Regions from separate parts of the Oceanobacillus alkalisoli genome, predicted to be linked through region 2. Evidence: predicted binding sites of a transcription regulator. Region 2 holds the regulator's gene; the other holds the start of a gene.
What was found. Region 2 encodes CtsR, which represses protease genes until heat stress. Its sites were predicted from a motif close to ATGGTCAATAAAGGTCAAACA; they were not measured.
Positions count from the first base shown of each region.

Region 1: the regulator CtsR is predicted to act here: its motif matches at 4,045-4,065, upstream of L3V42_RS15550 (ATP-dependent Clp protease ATP-binding subunit).

Region 1 covers NZ_JAKNRA010000015.1:51,855-59,770, reverse strand. Annotated here, with positions in the region: gene L3V42_RS15560 (ABC transporter permease) at 1-764, shown strand, start outside; gene L3V42_RS15555 (ComEC/Rec2 family competence protein) at 864-1,736, opposite strand; gene L3V42_RS15550 (ATP-dependent Clp protease ATP-binding subunit) at 1,837-3,966, opposite strand; gene L3V42_RS15545 (hypothetical protein) at 4,133-4,297, opposite strand; gene mbcS (acyl-CoA synthetase MbcS) at 4,398-5,975, opposite strand; gene pdaA (delta-lactam-biosynthetic de-N-acetylase) at 6,153-6,944, opposite strand; gene L3V42_RS15530 (Na+/H+ antiporter family protein) at 7,072-7,916, opposite strand, start outside.
Region 2 covers NZ_JAKNRA010000011.1:105,796-113,711, reverse strand. Annotated here, with positions in the region: rRNA gene rrf (5S ribosomal RNA) at 203-318, shown strand; gene L3V42_RS13835 (MgtC/SapB family protein) at 455-1,156, shown strand; gene L3V42_RS13830 (CtsR family transcriptional regulator) at 1,412-1,876, shown strand; gene mcsA (protein-arginine kinase activator protein McsA) at 1,902-2,453, shown strand; gene mcsB (protein-arginine kinase McsB) at 2,450-3,511, shown strand; gene clpC (ATP-dependent protease ATP-binding subunit ClpC) at 3,524-5,953, shown strand; gene radA (DNA repair protein RadA) at 6,156-7,526, shown strand; gene L3V42_RS13805 (PIN/TRAM domain-containing protein) at 7,623-7,916, shown strand, end outside.

The sequences.
Region 1 (7,916 bases), on a different contig from region 2:
CACTTGTGAAAAAAGAACTGATTGCGAGCTTCCGTGACAAGAAATGGATTTGGGTACCGCTCGTACTTATTCTCCTTGCCGTCATGGATCCCGTATCTAATTATTATTTGCCGCAAATTCTGGAGTCCGTCGGGGGACTCCCGGATGGTGCAGTGTTCGAGATGCCTGAAGTAACCGCGAGTGACGCAATTGCGATGAGTATGGGACAACTCAGCAGTCTCGGTGTGTTGATTTTCGTTCTTATTTCGATGGGTACGATTGCTGGAGAAAGAAAATCAGGTGTTGCTGAACTCATCCTCGTAAAACCGATATCCTACACGACTTATATTATGAGTAAATGGACGGGATTACTGGCGCTTGTGCTTGTGTCATATGTGATAAGTATGCTGTTCGCCTGGTATTATATTGGGCTGCTCTATGCGTTTATTCCTGCAGGAAATTTTATATTCCTTTTATTCTTTTACGGGCTCTGGTTTATTCTCGTCGCTACATTGTCGATATTTTATAATACCGTGTTCAATTCTCCCGGACTCGTCGCCTTTGGAACTATTGCGACAATCACTGTGCTGAGCGTCATTACAAGCTTGTTCGGACAAAAGTTAAATTACAGTCCAAGTAATCTCTCAAACCACGCACTCAACTATTTACAAACCGGCGAGATTCAAGGAGCATTAATCGGGTCAGCAGTAACAACTATTATCATTAGTGCTCTGCTTCTTGTTTGGAGTATTTATATTTTCCAGACGAAAGAGCATGCATCATAGGTTGCACCTTTATCACTCACCCAAACAGGAAAACAACAAGACTTTACTTTCCTAATAACCGCTTCATTCATGATTAAACCAGCTTAACTTGCTGGTTTTTTATTCCTTATTTTTAATTCTTTTCATTAACCGTTCCATCGGCTGCATTTCAGGCAGGACAATATACTGCTCTCCATTTGTTTCGACAACAACATTACCATAACCTGCTGTTGAGAAGATTTGGCTATCGACCTTTTGCAAGTTATTAATTACTCTACCTACAGGATGTCCATAATCATTCGATGCACTATACGTAATAATCGATACTTCAGGTCTTACTTCCCTGAGAAACTTTAACGTACTGCTGGAATTTGAACCATGATGGGCGATTTTCAGAACTTCCGCGTCGACATCATATTTTTCCGCAATCGCTTCTTCCTGCTCCGCTTCCACATCACTCATAAAGAGGAAATCAATTTTCTCATAGGTTAATTTAAGTGCTATGGCGGATTGATTCCTATTTTCCGCATCTTCCTCTGCTGCATGCAGAACTTTCAGCTCCACCTCCTCCGCAAGCGTGATGCTGTCATTTGCTTGGGCTATTTGCACTGGAATTTTTTCTTTGAAAAGATAGAACCGATATTTGGCAAATGTCTTGGTCAAATGAACTTCCCCATTTTCAAGTACTTTCCGTACAGGTAAATGCTCTAACACAGCAATTAATCCGCCGATGTGATCGTAATCCGGGTGAGTGGCAACCATTAAATCAATTTCTTCAATCTGCTGCTCCTTTAAATAACGGACAATTTTACTTCCAGCTTTCGGTACACCGCCATCAATTAAGATCGCCTGATTGTCCGGGGTTTCAATCAGTATGCTGTCCCCTTGCCCTACATCAATGAAATGAACACGCAAGCTGTTCTGTGGTGTGGCATATGTAATTTGAGGGATTATAAATAATAAAAGGAAGAATAAATGGATTACTTTTTTCATCGGAGTCACCCTTTCTTCCTCTTATTTTGCACCGAAACAAGCTGCTTATGAGCATGAAAAAATCCCGCTGCACGAGGCAACGGGATTACTCATTTAAAATCTATACTTGTTTAACCGCTATTTCATCTTCTACTACATCAATATGAACTTTATCCACGGATTCCGATTCAAGAATTAAATCGGTAAGCTGGTCTTCTATTTTATCCTGGATGACACGACGTAATGGTCTTGCACCGAAACGCGGGTCATATCCAAGTTCAACCAATTTTTCTTTCGCTGCATCTGTAATCGTAATTTCGATATCATTTTCCTCAATCGTTTCCTCAAGCTCATGCAGCATCAAATCAAGAATAGCTAGTAAGTTTTCTTGCGCTAATTCGTTGAACTCTACAATTGCGTCAAATCGGTTCAAGAATTCTGGTTTGAAGAAATCACTTAAATTCTCTAACGTTGAAACAGCGTCATGTGTGTTATTGAAACCAACATTGACATTCTTCGCACCAGTTCCAGCGTTACTTGTCATAATAATGACGGATTCTTTAAAGCTCACCATTCTGCCCTGGGAGTCTGTCAGATGACCATCTTCCATAATTTGCAGGAACATATTTTGCACGTCTGGATGTGCTTTTTCAATTTCATCAAGCAAGATGATGGAATACGGATTACGGCGGACTTTCTCGGTTAACTGTCCTGCCTCTTCATGGCCAACATATCCTGGTGGTGAACCAATGATTTTAGACACAGAATGTTTTTCCATGTACTCACTCATATCTAGACGAATGAGCGCATCACGTTTTCCGAATAATTCTTCTGCAAGAACTTTTGTCAGCTCTGTTTTACCAACACCAGTCGGACCTACGAATAGGAAGGAACCGATTGGACGTTCTTTCGATTTCAGACCTGCACGGCTACGACGAATCGCTTTAGCGACCTTGTCTACCGCCTCGTCTTGTCCGATTACTTTACCGCGTAAATGAGTTGCCAAGTTCTTCATCTGTTTTTGTTCTTCTGCTTGCATTTTCGTTACAGGAATGCCAGTTTTCTCTTCTACAATCAATTCGATATCAGAGACAGATACATCGGTAACTTTCTCACTGTCATCTGCTTTCTCTAATTGTTTCTGTAATTGAATTTCCTGATAACGGAGATTTGCTGCCAGTTCATAGTCCTCACGTTCCGCTGCTTCTTGTTTTTCCTTCACAATTTCATCCAAACGTTGTTGCAAGGAGTTTGCATCTTGCTGGGAGTTATTCAAGTTCAAGCGTGAACCGACTTCATCCATTAAGTCAATCGCCTTGTCTGGCAAGAAACGATCTTGGATGTAACGGTCAGATAATGTCGCAAAAGCTTCAATAACATCATCTGAATACTTCACTTCATGGAATGCTTCGTAGCGATCTTTAATTCCATGTAAAATTTGTACTGTTTGTTCGAGTGTCGGTTCTTTTACAATAACTGGCTGCAAGCGTCGTTCAAGTGCCGGATCCTTTTCAATCTGACGGTATTCTTTCAGCGTCGTTGCACCGATTAACTGCATTTCACCACGTGCAAGAGCTGGTTTTAAAATATTACCTGCATCCATTTGAGAACCTTCAGCTGTACCTGCTCCGACGATTAAATGGATCTCATCAATAAAGAGGATGACATCTTTTCTTTCTTGAAGCTCTGTAATAAGCTTTTTCATCCGTTCTTCGAATTGGCCGCGAATACCTGTATTCGCAACTAAAGAGGCAACATCGAGCAAGTATACTTCTTTAGAAAGCAACTTACTTGGAACGGTTCCTTCTACAATTCGCAGTGCCAAACCTTCCGCGATTGCCGTTTTACCTACACCTGGTTCTCCGATAAGAACCGGATTGTTTTTACTTCTTCTATTTAATGTTTCAATGACACGTTTAATTTCCTGATCGCGCCCGATAATCGGATCGATTTCTCCTGCTCGTGCAGAATCAGTTAGATTTTTCCCTAATTGATCAAGTAGACCTTCACGTTTCTTTGTGCGTTGTTGTGTACGTGCTCCTGTTTGTCCATTTCCCGCTTGAGAGAATTGGTTTTGAAATGGATTTTCTCCTTGATTGAAATTGGAGAAGAAATTATTTGCCTGATTCATCATATTTCCTTGTATTTCACGTAAACAGGAGTTACATAGATGCATTTCCATTCGCTGTCCGTTCATATGCACAGACGCATTTACATTTGCCTCATTAACACCGCAATGTTGACATTTCATCTTACATTCCTCCTAAATTTATTTATTATTAAATTGATCAAATTTGACTTTGACTATCTTTGACCTTAAACCCATTATACTCTGACCTTTTTTGACTTTCAAGTGTTTTGCCCAACTTTTTTTATTTTTTTTGCAGGAACGAAAAAGCAGATAGAGACTAGTTCTCTCATCTGCTAATTTCATTCCATATTTTATCATCGTTATCCCAAAATTCAACGGGAGCATGTTCGACTAAATCTTTTTCATTTGATTCTTTTATTTCTTCTGCAAAGTTTACAATCCGAGTAATCTCCTGTTCTGACAAATCATCCAGAAGATCGAATAGACGCATTTTTGTATCTATATATTATCCCTCGCTTTTAAGGTATTCAATAACAGTATACCCGGAAAGCGTCAGTGGAAAACAAATGCTTGAAAAATGATGGAAGACTTTACATGTTCTCCATTTCTCTTTGACGCAGTTCGATTCTTCTTATTTTACCAGAGGTGGTTTTCGGAAGTTCATCGATAAATTCAATAGCCCGCGGATACTTATATGGTGCTGTCTGTTGTTTTACATGATCTTGTAAATGCTTAATCAAGTCTGTATTGTTCTTATCGACATTCTGCTTAAGAACGACATAAGCTTTGACGATATTCCCTCGGACAGCGTCTGGACTTGCGACGACCGCACACTCTTGAACATATGGATGCTTCACAAGAGCATCTTCCACTTCAAATGGTCCTATCGTATAACCCGAGCTAACAATTATATCGTCTCTGCGGCCTTCAAACCAGAAATAACCATCTTCATCTTTTCTCGCCTGGTCTCCTGTAATATAAAATTCACCCCGGCGAGATGCTTTCGTTCGTTCGATGTCTTTATAGTACTCACGGAAAAGCGCTGGACTATCTAGACGGATCGCAATATCCCCAATTTCATTTACCCCTGCTATATTTCCTTCTTCATCAATAATTACTACATCATTACCCGGCGTCGGTTTGCCCATGGAGCCTGGCTTTACTTCCATATCTTTCGTAATTCCTAGAAGTAGCGTGTTCTCGGTTTGACCATAACCATCCCGGACGGTAATATCAAAGTATTTCAGGAATATATCGATGACTTCGACGTTAAGCGGCTCTCCTGCAGATACCGCACTGCGTAAATGCGGCAACTTATAATCCTCAAGATGTTCGACTTTTGCCATGATGCGATACTCTGTCGGCGTGCAACAAAGCACATTAATTTCATTATCTTGAAGGAGTTGGAGATATTTGGACGGATCGAATTTCCCGCTATAAATAAACCCTGTCGCTCCAGAACCAAGTACAGATAGAAGTGGGCTCCAAACCCATTTTTGCCAGCCAGGAGCTGCTGTAGCCCAAACTAAATCATCCTCTTCCACACCAAGCCAATTTTCCGGCGCGGTCTTCAAATGAGCGAATCCCCAAGCATGGGTATGCACAACACCTTTTGGATTCCCTGTCGTTCCTGATGTATATGGTAAAAATGCGATTGTCTCTTTTGTCGTATCTACCATCTCAAGTTCTTCACTAGCGTTTGCTTTTGTCTCATCAAGAAATTCCCAGTCATCAACGGCATGTCCAACGCTAAATTTCTTCAGTTCAGCAAAGTTGGAAACTTTACTTACTTCTGTTGTAAACTCATGGAAAGCCACGACTCCACTAACTTCTCCGTGTTGAATCCGGTATTCTAAATCGTTTACTTTTAACATTTCCGAGCTTGGAATAATGATAATCCCTGTTTTTAATGCCGCCAAGTAGACTTCATATGTTTCAATAAGCCGAGGCATGATGATGAGTATTTTATCCCCGCGTTCAAGACCGCTATTCAAAAATACATTTCCGATTTTGTTTACATTTCGAATTAGCGCTTGATAGGTAATCTCTTTTTTATTATTATTTTCATCCAGCCAGATGAGTGCTTTTTTGTTTGTATCTGCTGCATATTTCTCGACTTCCATCGCAATGTTATATTGTTTTGGTGCGATTAAATCTTCTCTCATCATCCCGCTACCACCACTTTCTTTTATTTTCTCTCCATTATATCAAAGCCTCAGAAAGTTTGGCACGATTTTAATGAAAAAGTCGGAAAACAGATGAGTCTGCTTCCCGACTTTGTATGCTAAGGCGCCCGCGAAACGAATCGCATACTTAGCCTATAAGGGCTTTTGCGCCTTTGTTTATTAATATCCATAAATCACTTCAGGTATCTGATCACGTAAAATTAGATCATCTAAACTTTTAAATTGATATCCTTCTTCTTTTAAATCCGTTATTAATACAGCAAGTGCTTCGGCGTTATCCTTTGAAACGGTATGAAGTAAAACAATCGCGCCTGGATGGATTTTCTCCATCACTTCTTCATACGCATAACGCCATCCCTTTTGATTGGACGTTTCCCAATCTTTAAAGGCAAGCGACCAAAAGATATGAATATAACCTAATTCATTCGCCCATTCCAGTGTCTGTTCATTAAAAATACCCCTTGGCGGACGTAAGTATTTCAAATCTTTTTGATCAGATACTTCACTTACCTTTTTTTCCAAGTCCTCCAGTTCTTGACGCATCGCATCTTTCGTTAAAATGGAAAAGTCAGGGTGGTGATAGGAATGATTTCCGATAATATGTCCTTCATCAACCATTCGCTTGACTAAATCGGGAGCTGTTTCTACATAATGCCCGGTAACGAAGAAAGTTGCCGGTACATTTTCCTTTTTCAGCACATCGAGAATTTGCGGAGTATACCCTTCCTCATAACCATTATCGAACGTTAAATAAATATGTTTCCCACCGGATGAATCCGCAAAATAAGCACCATATTCTTGTAGTAAATCACCATAAGAGCCGATTTCCGGAATTTCACCAGCCGAACCCTTTTTATACCCCCAGCCAAAGCCACGAGCATCGACCTCTGTTTCTAAACTGAATCCGATAATCAAGACAAAAACGAAACAATATCCTAACAAACGCTTCATCAACAACACCCTTTTTCCCTAGCATAACCTCCGGACTCAAAAATTATGCGGGAGTGGTGGGACAAGGGGGCAGAGTATTTGTCCCGCACAAGATGGGATAAATGCTCTGACCCCCTGTCCCGGCAACTTATAAGATCATTGCTGCAACCCAGCCGAAGATGATGAGTGGGATGTTGTAGTGCAGGAATGTTGGTACTACTGTATCCCATATATGGTTATGGTTTCCATCAGCGTTCAAGCCGGACGTTGGACCAAGTGTACTGTCCGAAGCTGGTGAACCAGCGTCACCCAGTGCTCCAGCTGTTCCGATTAACGCGGCGATCGCAAGTGGTGAAAATCCTGCCGCCAGACAAATCGGGACATATAGCGCAACTAAAATTGGAATTGTACCGAATGAAGAACCAATTCCCATTGTTACAAGGAGTCCTACTAATAATAGAATGAAGGCAATGACAGCTTGATTGTCTCCTATAAACCCAGCAGACGCTTTGACTAATGCATCGACTGCTCCTGTTTCACTTAAAACTGTTCCGTAACCTGAAGCTACAAGCATAATAAATGCAATCATTCCCATTAATCCAATTCCTTCTGTCATAATCTTATCAAGATTACGATACGGCACAACAAGGAACACAAACATAACTAATAATCCAGCGAGTGCGCCGAGTATTAGATTTTGTGTAATGATTTGTACGACTAACGCCGCTATAATGGCGATAATGGTAAAGAAATGTTTCTTATTAAAAGCAAAATCTTCTTGATTCAAAGCTTCAATGTCTACCGTTGTACCTCCACCAGAGCCTTTAACCGGATCTCTTCCTTTTCGGTACGTAATAAATATCGCAACAAAGAGTCCTACAACCATACCAAGTCCAGGTATCAGCATCGCAAATGCCGTATCCCAAGCAGTTAACTCAATACCATTCTCTGCTAGACCATCGACAATAATGCCATGGAAAATGGCTCCAAATC
Region 2 (7,916 bases):
GAGGTTGATAGGTTCGAGGTAGAAGCATGGTGACATGTGGAGCTGACGAATACTAATCGATCGAGGACTTAACTAACTTCTATATCTTGATGTCGTGAATTACTCTTATTTAGTTTTCAGGGTACAAGTTTAAAAAAGACTTGCATTTTCTGAAGAAAATGCATATAATATAACTTGTCTTTAAAAATTACATACTTTCATGTCTGGTAATGAAGGCGGAAAGGTCACACCTGTTCCCATACCGAACACAGCAGTTAAGCTTTCCAGCGCCGATGGTAGTTGAGACCTTGTCTCTGCGAGAGTAGGACGTTGCCAGGCATATTAAAAGACAGATTATCATAAAATGATAGTCTGTCTTTTTGTTTTGTTTATTTTTTAGTAACGTTTACGTATATTGTTTATTAGGGAACAGGGTTCCATATAAAGGATAATATATAGAAAAGAGGAAAAGAAAATGGAAGTACTTATAGAGGAAATTATGGGGGATCATTTCTATGTAATTGTAACGAGGCTGTTAGTTGCCTTATTATTATCTGGAATAATCGGATTTGAACGAGAGTGGAATAATCACTCCGCAGGTTTTCGGACACATATATTAGTAGGTGTCGGTGCTAGTCTGATGATGCTTTTATCGATATTTGGTTTTCTTGAGTTTCTCGAGCATTATGATAATGTACGGTTTGACCCGGCCCGCATTCCTTCTTATGTAATAAGCGGAATTGGATTTCTTGGCGCTGGAACAATTATTGTCTACGGGGGAACGATTCGCGGACTTACAACAGCTGCTTCTATATGGGCGGTAGCTGGTGTCGGGCTTGTGGTAGGTGCAGGAATGTATGGTCCTGCTATTGTTGCAACATTAATCATTTTAATTAGTTTAGTTGTATTGAATAATCTTGAAAAACTGCTCCCTTCGCAACGAAAATACACAAGGATTGAAATGGTTGTCGAGCAAAAAATAAAAGTACACAAGCTTGTTGAAATAGCAGAAATGTATGATGTGAATATTATTGCAGTGGAAGTGGAAAAAATGGAAAGAGATCTCAGAAAGATTTATTTCAAGATGAAAGGTATGGGAGGAAATCAGTTGCTTGTATTATTTGAAGAAATGTCTAAATTAGATGGTGTTAATAATATCAATCAACTGGAAAAGTGAGACATACAGTGCAAGGGGCAAGGTTAAAGGAGGAGTTATTCCACCTTTAACTTATGCTTATTATTTTAAATCTCTCTCTTTCCGTTTATTTCCTTGAAAAATGTCTAGAATAGAATATTGGATATTACTTTTCAACAGTTCTATTTTGGCGTATAATTAATTTATAGTCAAAGATAGTCAAAGTCAATGTCATTTCCTTTTGTTCCGGCATAGCAAGAAATGAGTGATATGTAAGGAGAGGGGGAATTCTTAACAATGAGCAATATTTCAGATATTATTGAAGCGTATCTAAAGAAAGTACTTCATTCCACAGGTAAAAATGCAATTGAAATTAAGCGGAGTGAAATTGCAGACCAGTTTGAATGTGTACCTTCACAGATTAATTATGTGATTAACACGAGATTTACGACAGAAAAAGGGTATATAGTGGAAAGTAAGCGTGGTGGTGGGGGATATATCCGGATCATTCGTGTAAAGCACGAAGATAAGGCAGAGTTGATTGATGGTATTATTAAAATGATTAATCCAAGTATTTCGCAGCAGGCAGCAGTTCATGTGCTGGAACGTTTACGGGATGAAGAAATCATTACGAATCGGGAAGAAAAACTGATTTATAGTGCGATTGAACGAACGACATTACCATTTCAGCTGCCAGAACGAGACGAGATTCGGGCACGTATTTTAACTGCGATGCTTCATACTTTGAAATACTATAATTAACCCTATTATGGGCAGGAGGAGGAAGATGCGTGTGGAATGTCAAGAGTGTCAAAAACGGCCAGCTACAGTTTATTTTAAACATGTAATAAATGGGGAGAAAAAAGAAGTTCGCGTGTGTGAAGTTTGTGCCCAAGAAAAAGGCTATATGCAATCTCAAGATCAGGGATCTTCTCTCCACGATTTACTTACAGGAATATTTAACTTTGATACGTATCCATTCGGAACTCAAGTGTCCGACAAAAAACAAATTAAAGAGCTTCAATGCCCGAATTGTAAATTGACTTTTTCGGCCTTTAAGGAAATCGGAAAATTTGGCTGCGCCACTTGTTATGAAACTTTTTCAGAACGTTTAAGTCCTATACTACGACGGGTTCATGCAGGGAATACAGCCCATGCTGGTAAAATACCAAAACGCACAGGTGGAAATATACAAAAAAAACGTCAATTAGAGGAATATCGTATCCAAATGAAGAAGTTAATAGAGGAAGAAGCTTTTGAAGAAGCCGCGATTCTCCGAGATAAAATAAAAGCATTGGAAACACAGGGATCAGCTAAGAGGGGGGAAAGCGAAGGATGACATTAGAGCATTTTCTAAACGAAGCGATAAGTCCTTGGATGCGAAAAGAGGGTACCGATAGCGATATTGTTTTAAGCAGCCGGATTCGTTTAGCTCGGAACTTCGCTAATGTTATGTATCCTATTCTAGGGAAAGAAGATGAATTAAAAAAGGTTCATGATTTCATGAAAGATACGTATAATAAAACGTCCTTTCAGGATTATACGGATTTCCACTTTATCTCGACAAAGAATTTATCAGAAATAGAGAATCAGATTTTAATTGAGAAGCATCTCGTCAGTCCTAGCCTAACCAGATATCCACAGTCAGCAGCACTTATTTCTAAAAATGAGCAGGTCTCCATTATGATCAATGAAGAAGATCATTTGAGGATCCAACTTTATTTCCCTGGATATCAACTTGCCGATGGTCTGAAACAAGCTTCACAGCTGGATGATTGGATAGAGGGGAAAGTTGACTATGCGTTCGATGAGAAGTTTGGATATCTCACGAGCTGTCCAACGAATGTGGGAACAGGAATGCGCGCGTCCGTGATGATGCACTTGCCGGCTCTGGTGATCACGAAGCAGATGAGCCGGATGATCCCTGCGATTAATCAGTTCGGGTTGGTCGTGCGTGGAATATACGGGGAAGGCAGTGAATCACTAGGTAATATTTTCCAGATTTCGAATCAGATCACCCTCGGGAAATCAGAGAAAGATATAGTCTTTGATTTAGCCAGTGTCGTGAAGCAGCTGATTGAGCAAGAACGGCTTGCCCGGAGCTATATTACCGAGCAACTAGGAATCAGTCTGGAGGATCGTATTTTCAGGTCTTATGGAACGATGAAGAATGCCCGAATCATTGAATCGAAGGAAGCCGCTAAATGCATTTCTAACGTGCGTTTAGGTATAGACTTAGGTATTATTGAAAATATATCTAAAAATATATTAAATGAATTAATGACTCTAACACAACCAGGATTCTTACAATATTATGCTAACAGACGCTTAACACCGCGAGAGCGCGATGTATTTCGTGCTTCGCTCATCAGAGAAAGACTTGAATTAGAGAAATAGGAGGGATGCCAGATGATGTTTGGAAGATTTACAGAAAGGGCGCAAAAGGTGCTTGCACTGTCACAAGAAGAGGCAGTACGTCTCGGACATAATAACATTGGAACAGAGCATATTTTGCTCGGGCTTGTTCGCGAAGGCGAGGGGATTGCGGCGAAGGCTCTGCAATCATTAGGAGTACAAGTTGAAAAAATTCAAGAAGAAGTGGAGAAATTAATTGGAGTAGGTAAACAGCCGATGCAATCGATTCACTACACTCCACGAGCAAAAAAAGTTGTGGAACTATCACAGGATGAAGCGCGCAAGCTTGGCCATTCCTATGTAGGGACGGAACATATTTTACTCGGCCTTATCCGGGAAGGAGAAGGCGTTGCAGCCCGGGTTCTTAATAACCTTGGAATAAGCCTAAATAAAGCCCGTCAGCAAGTTTTAAAACTATTAGGCAGTAATGAGTCTCAAGCAGGCAGAAGAGGGCGTGGCGGCCAGCAATCAAACGCGAGCACCCCGACGCTCGATTCCCTTGCAAGAGATTTAACGGTAAGTGCAAGAGAAGGTAAAATTGACCCGGTTATTGGTCGTTCCAAAGAAATTGAACGTGTCATACAAGTATTAAGTCGCCGGACGAAAAATAACCCTGTATTAATTGGGGAACCGGGTGTTGGTAAAACAGCAGTGGCAGAAGGACTTGCCCAGCAAATTATTGATAATGAAGTACCGGAAACCCTCCGTGATAAACGCGTGATGACGCTTGATATGGGGACGGTCGTTGCAGGGACGAAATATCGTGGAGAGTTTGAGGACCGTTTAAAAAAGGTCATGGAAGAAATTCGCCAAGCTGGGAATGTTATTCTATTTATTGATGAATTGCATACATTAATTGGTGCAGGGGGCGCAGAAGGTGCAATTGACGCATCGAATATTTTAAAGCCATCCCTTTCCCGCGGAGAAATCCAGTGTATTGGAGCGACGACGCTGGATGAGTACCGGAAATATATTGAAAAAGATGCAGCACTTGAACGTCGTTTCCAGCCGATTCAAGTGGATGAGCCATCTGTTGAAGAAACGATTCTTATTTTAAAAGGTTTGCGTGACCGCTATGAGGCCCATCATCGTGTAACCATTACCGATGAAGCGATTGAAGCGAGTGCGACACTATCGGATCGCTATATTACAGAACGATTCCTGCCGGATAAGGCAATCGACTTAATTGATGAGGCTGGTTCTAAAGTTCGTCTTCGTTCCTACACGATTCCGCCGAACTTAAAAGAACTGGAACAGAAATTAGCAGACGTCAGGAAAGAAAAGGACGCGGCTGTTCAAAGTCAGGAATTTGAAAAAGCAGCATCTTTACGTGATACAGAACAGCGATATCGTGAAGAACTCGAGAAAACGAAAAATGAATGGAAAGAGAAGCAAGGTCAAATGGACTCGGAAGTAACCATTGAAGATATTGCGAGTGTCGTATCGATTTGGACTGGTGTACCGGTAGCTAAGCTTACGAAAGATGAAACGCAGCGTCTTCTTAATATGGAAGAAATTCTCCATAATCGTGTAATCGGCCAAGAAGAAGCAGTGAAAGCTATATCGACTGCCATTCGTAGAGCCCGCTCAGGACTGAAAGATCCGAAGCGTCCAATTGGTTCGTTTATCTTCTTAGGCCCTACAGGGGTCGGTAAAACAGAGCTTGCAAGAGCCCTTGCTGAAGTGATGTTTGCAGATGAAGACGCGATGATTCGCGTTGATATGTCGGAGTACATGGAAAGACATTCTACAGCACGATTAGTCGGATCCCCTCCAGGGTACGTCGGCTATGAAGAAGGCGGCCAATTAACGGAAAAAGTCCGCAGAAAACCATATTCTGTTGTTCTTTTGGATGAAGTGGAAAAAGCCCACCCGGAAGTCTTTAACATCCTGCTTCAAGTGCTGGAAGATGGGCGTTTAACAGACTCCAAAGGTAGAACCGTTGATTTCCGTAATACAGTCATCATTATGACTTCAAACGTTGGTGCAAGTGAGTTGCGTCGTAATAAATTTGTCGGTTTCAATGTTGCAGACGAAAGCCAGCAACACGCCGATATGAAATCAAAAGTAATGGACGCACTTAAGAAAGCCTTCCGTCCAGAGTTCTTAAACCGGATTGATGAAACGATTGTTTTCCATTCTTTAGAGAAGAAGCATATGAAAGACATTGTTGTGCTTATGTTAGAAGAACTGAAAGAAAGATTGGAAGAACAAGAAATCGAACTATCACTGACAGATAAAGCAATCGAGAAAATTGCTAACGAAGGATTCGACCCGGAATATGGAGCAAGACCTCTAAGACGCTCCATTCAGCAAAATATCGAAAACATGTTATCTGAGGAATTACTGAAAGGAACGGTCGAAAAAGGCAAGTCCGTGAAAATCGGCCTAAACAACAAAGGTGAATTCATCATTTTAAAATAAAGCAGTAGCACCAGTCAGATAAAAGCTAGAAGAGTCACCTCTTCTAGCTTTTACTGCACTTAAGCTTAAAAGTAAAAGCTTGGAAAATATGCTTTCTATCCCAGTGTGTGGCATAATTTAGGAAAAAGTTGAGAAATTGAAACTACTATGTAACCTATGAAAAGTAATAATCGTATACAATAGAAGAAGGGATCGAATGAGTTTGGCTAAACGCAAGAATACATTTGTCTGCCAAGACTGTGGTTATGAATCTCCGAAATGGATGGGGAAATGCCCCGGCTGCGGAAACTGGAACACAATGGTCGAAGAAGTACAGGCTGGAGGCAGCGGCGGCAGGCATGTTACAAGCGGTAAGCGGACGGTTAGTAAACCAGAACCGATTACCCAACTTGAATCACAAAAAGAACCACGAATTACAACTGAAATGCGAGAATTCAACCGTGTGCTCGGCGGTGGAATTGTTCCGGGCTCCCTCGTGTTAATCGGTGGGGACCCAGGGATAGGGAAATCGACGTTGTTATTGCAAATATCAGCCCAGATCGCTAAGAAAAAAATGCGTGTCCTTTATATCTCCGGGGAAGAATCAACGAGGCAAACGAAACTTCGGGCAGACCGTCTAGGAGTGCAAGAAGCAGAATTATACGTATTAAGTGAGACCAATTTATATGATATAGGTCAACAGATTGAAAAGTTGAAGCCAGAACTTGTTATTGTGGATTCGATTCAAACGATCTACCGGGAAGAAGTAACGAGTGCACCGGGAAGCGTTTCCCAAGTACGGGAAAGCACTGGGGAACTCATGCGGATTGCGAAGACAAATCATATTTCTGTTTTTATCGTTGGACATGTAACGAAGGAAGGGGCAATCGCTGGGCCAAGACTTTTGGAACATATGGTAGATACAGTGTTGTATTTTGAAGGGGAACGACATCATACATATCGGATTTTACGCAGTGTGAAAAACCGTTTTGGCAGTACACATGAAATGGGAATTTTTGAGATGCGTGAAGAAGGTTTACGTGAAGTCGTGAACGCTTCGGAAATATTTCTGGAAGAGCGAAAAACTGGCACAGCAGGCTCTACAGTAGTTGCATCAATGGAAGGAACGCGGCCGATTCTAGTAGAAATTCAAGCACTCATTGCTCCGTCAAGCTTTGGAAACCCGCGTAGAATGGCTACTGGCATTGATTCGAATCGTGTTCCGCTGCTCATGGCTGTTTTGGAGAAGCGGGTTGGTTTCATGTTGCAGAATCAGGATGCTTATTTGAAAGTGGCTGGCGGAGTGAAGTTGGATGAGCCCGCAATTGATCTGGCAATTGCCATTAGCATTGCATCCAGCTTCCGGGACCAGCCGACAGAACCAAAGGATATTTTCATCGGTGAGGTTGGACTGACTGGAGAAATCAGAAGGGTCTCCCGGATTGAACAACGTGTACAGGAAGCAGCTAAGCTTGGTTTCGAGCGGGTAATTTGCCCGCAACATAATTTGGATGGTTGGACGATTCCGAAAGATATTCAAGTAGTTGGTGTTTCCACCATTCAAGAAGCATTAGAAATAGGACTTGCAAGATGAATTTAACGCTTTTAGTGAAAAAATGAGCTTATCTCTCCTATCCGTAGGGTTATAAAAGAAAAATAAAGGTAATAATAAGCATAAGGAGGTGAGAAAATGTTAAAAAAAGTTGTTCATATCTTTTTTATTGTCCTTGGTGGAACGATTGGTTACCTGTATATCCCCATGATTATTAATTTATTAAATATAGATATGAACTGGCTGACAAACCCATATCTTGGCATGACATTAGGTGCAATTATTTTATTTTTACTCTCTTCATTTTTTGTGGATCACGTCGTAAACTTTTTCAAATGGATAGAAGATACCCTTATTAAACTGCCGGCAATGGACTTATTATTTGGTAGCTTAGGAATGATTGTCGGACTTGTCATAGCCTATCTCGTTACG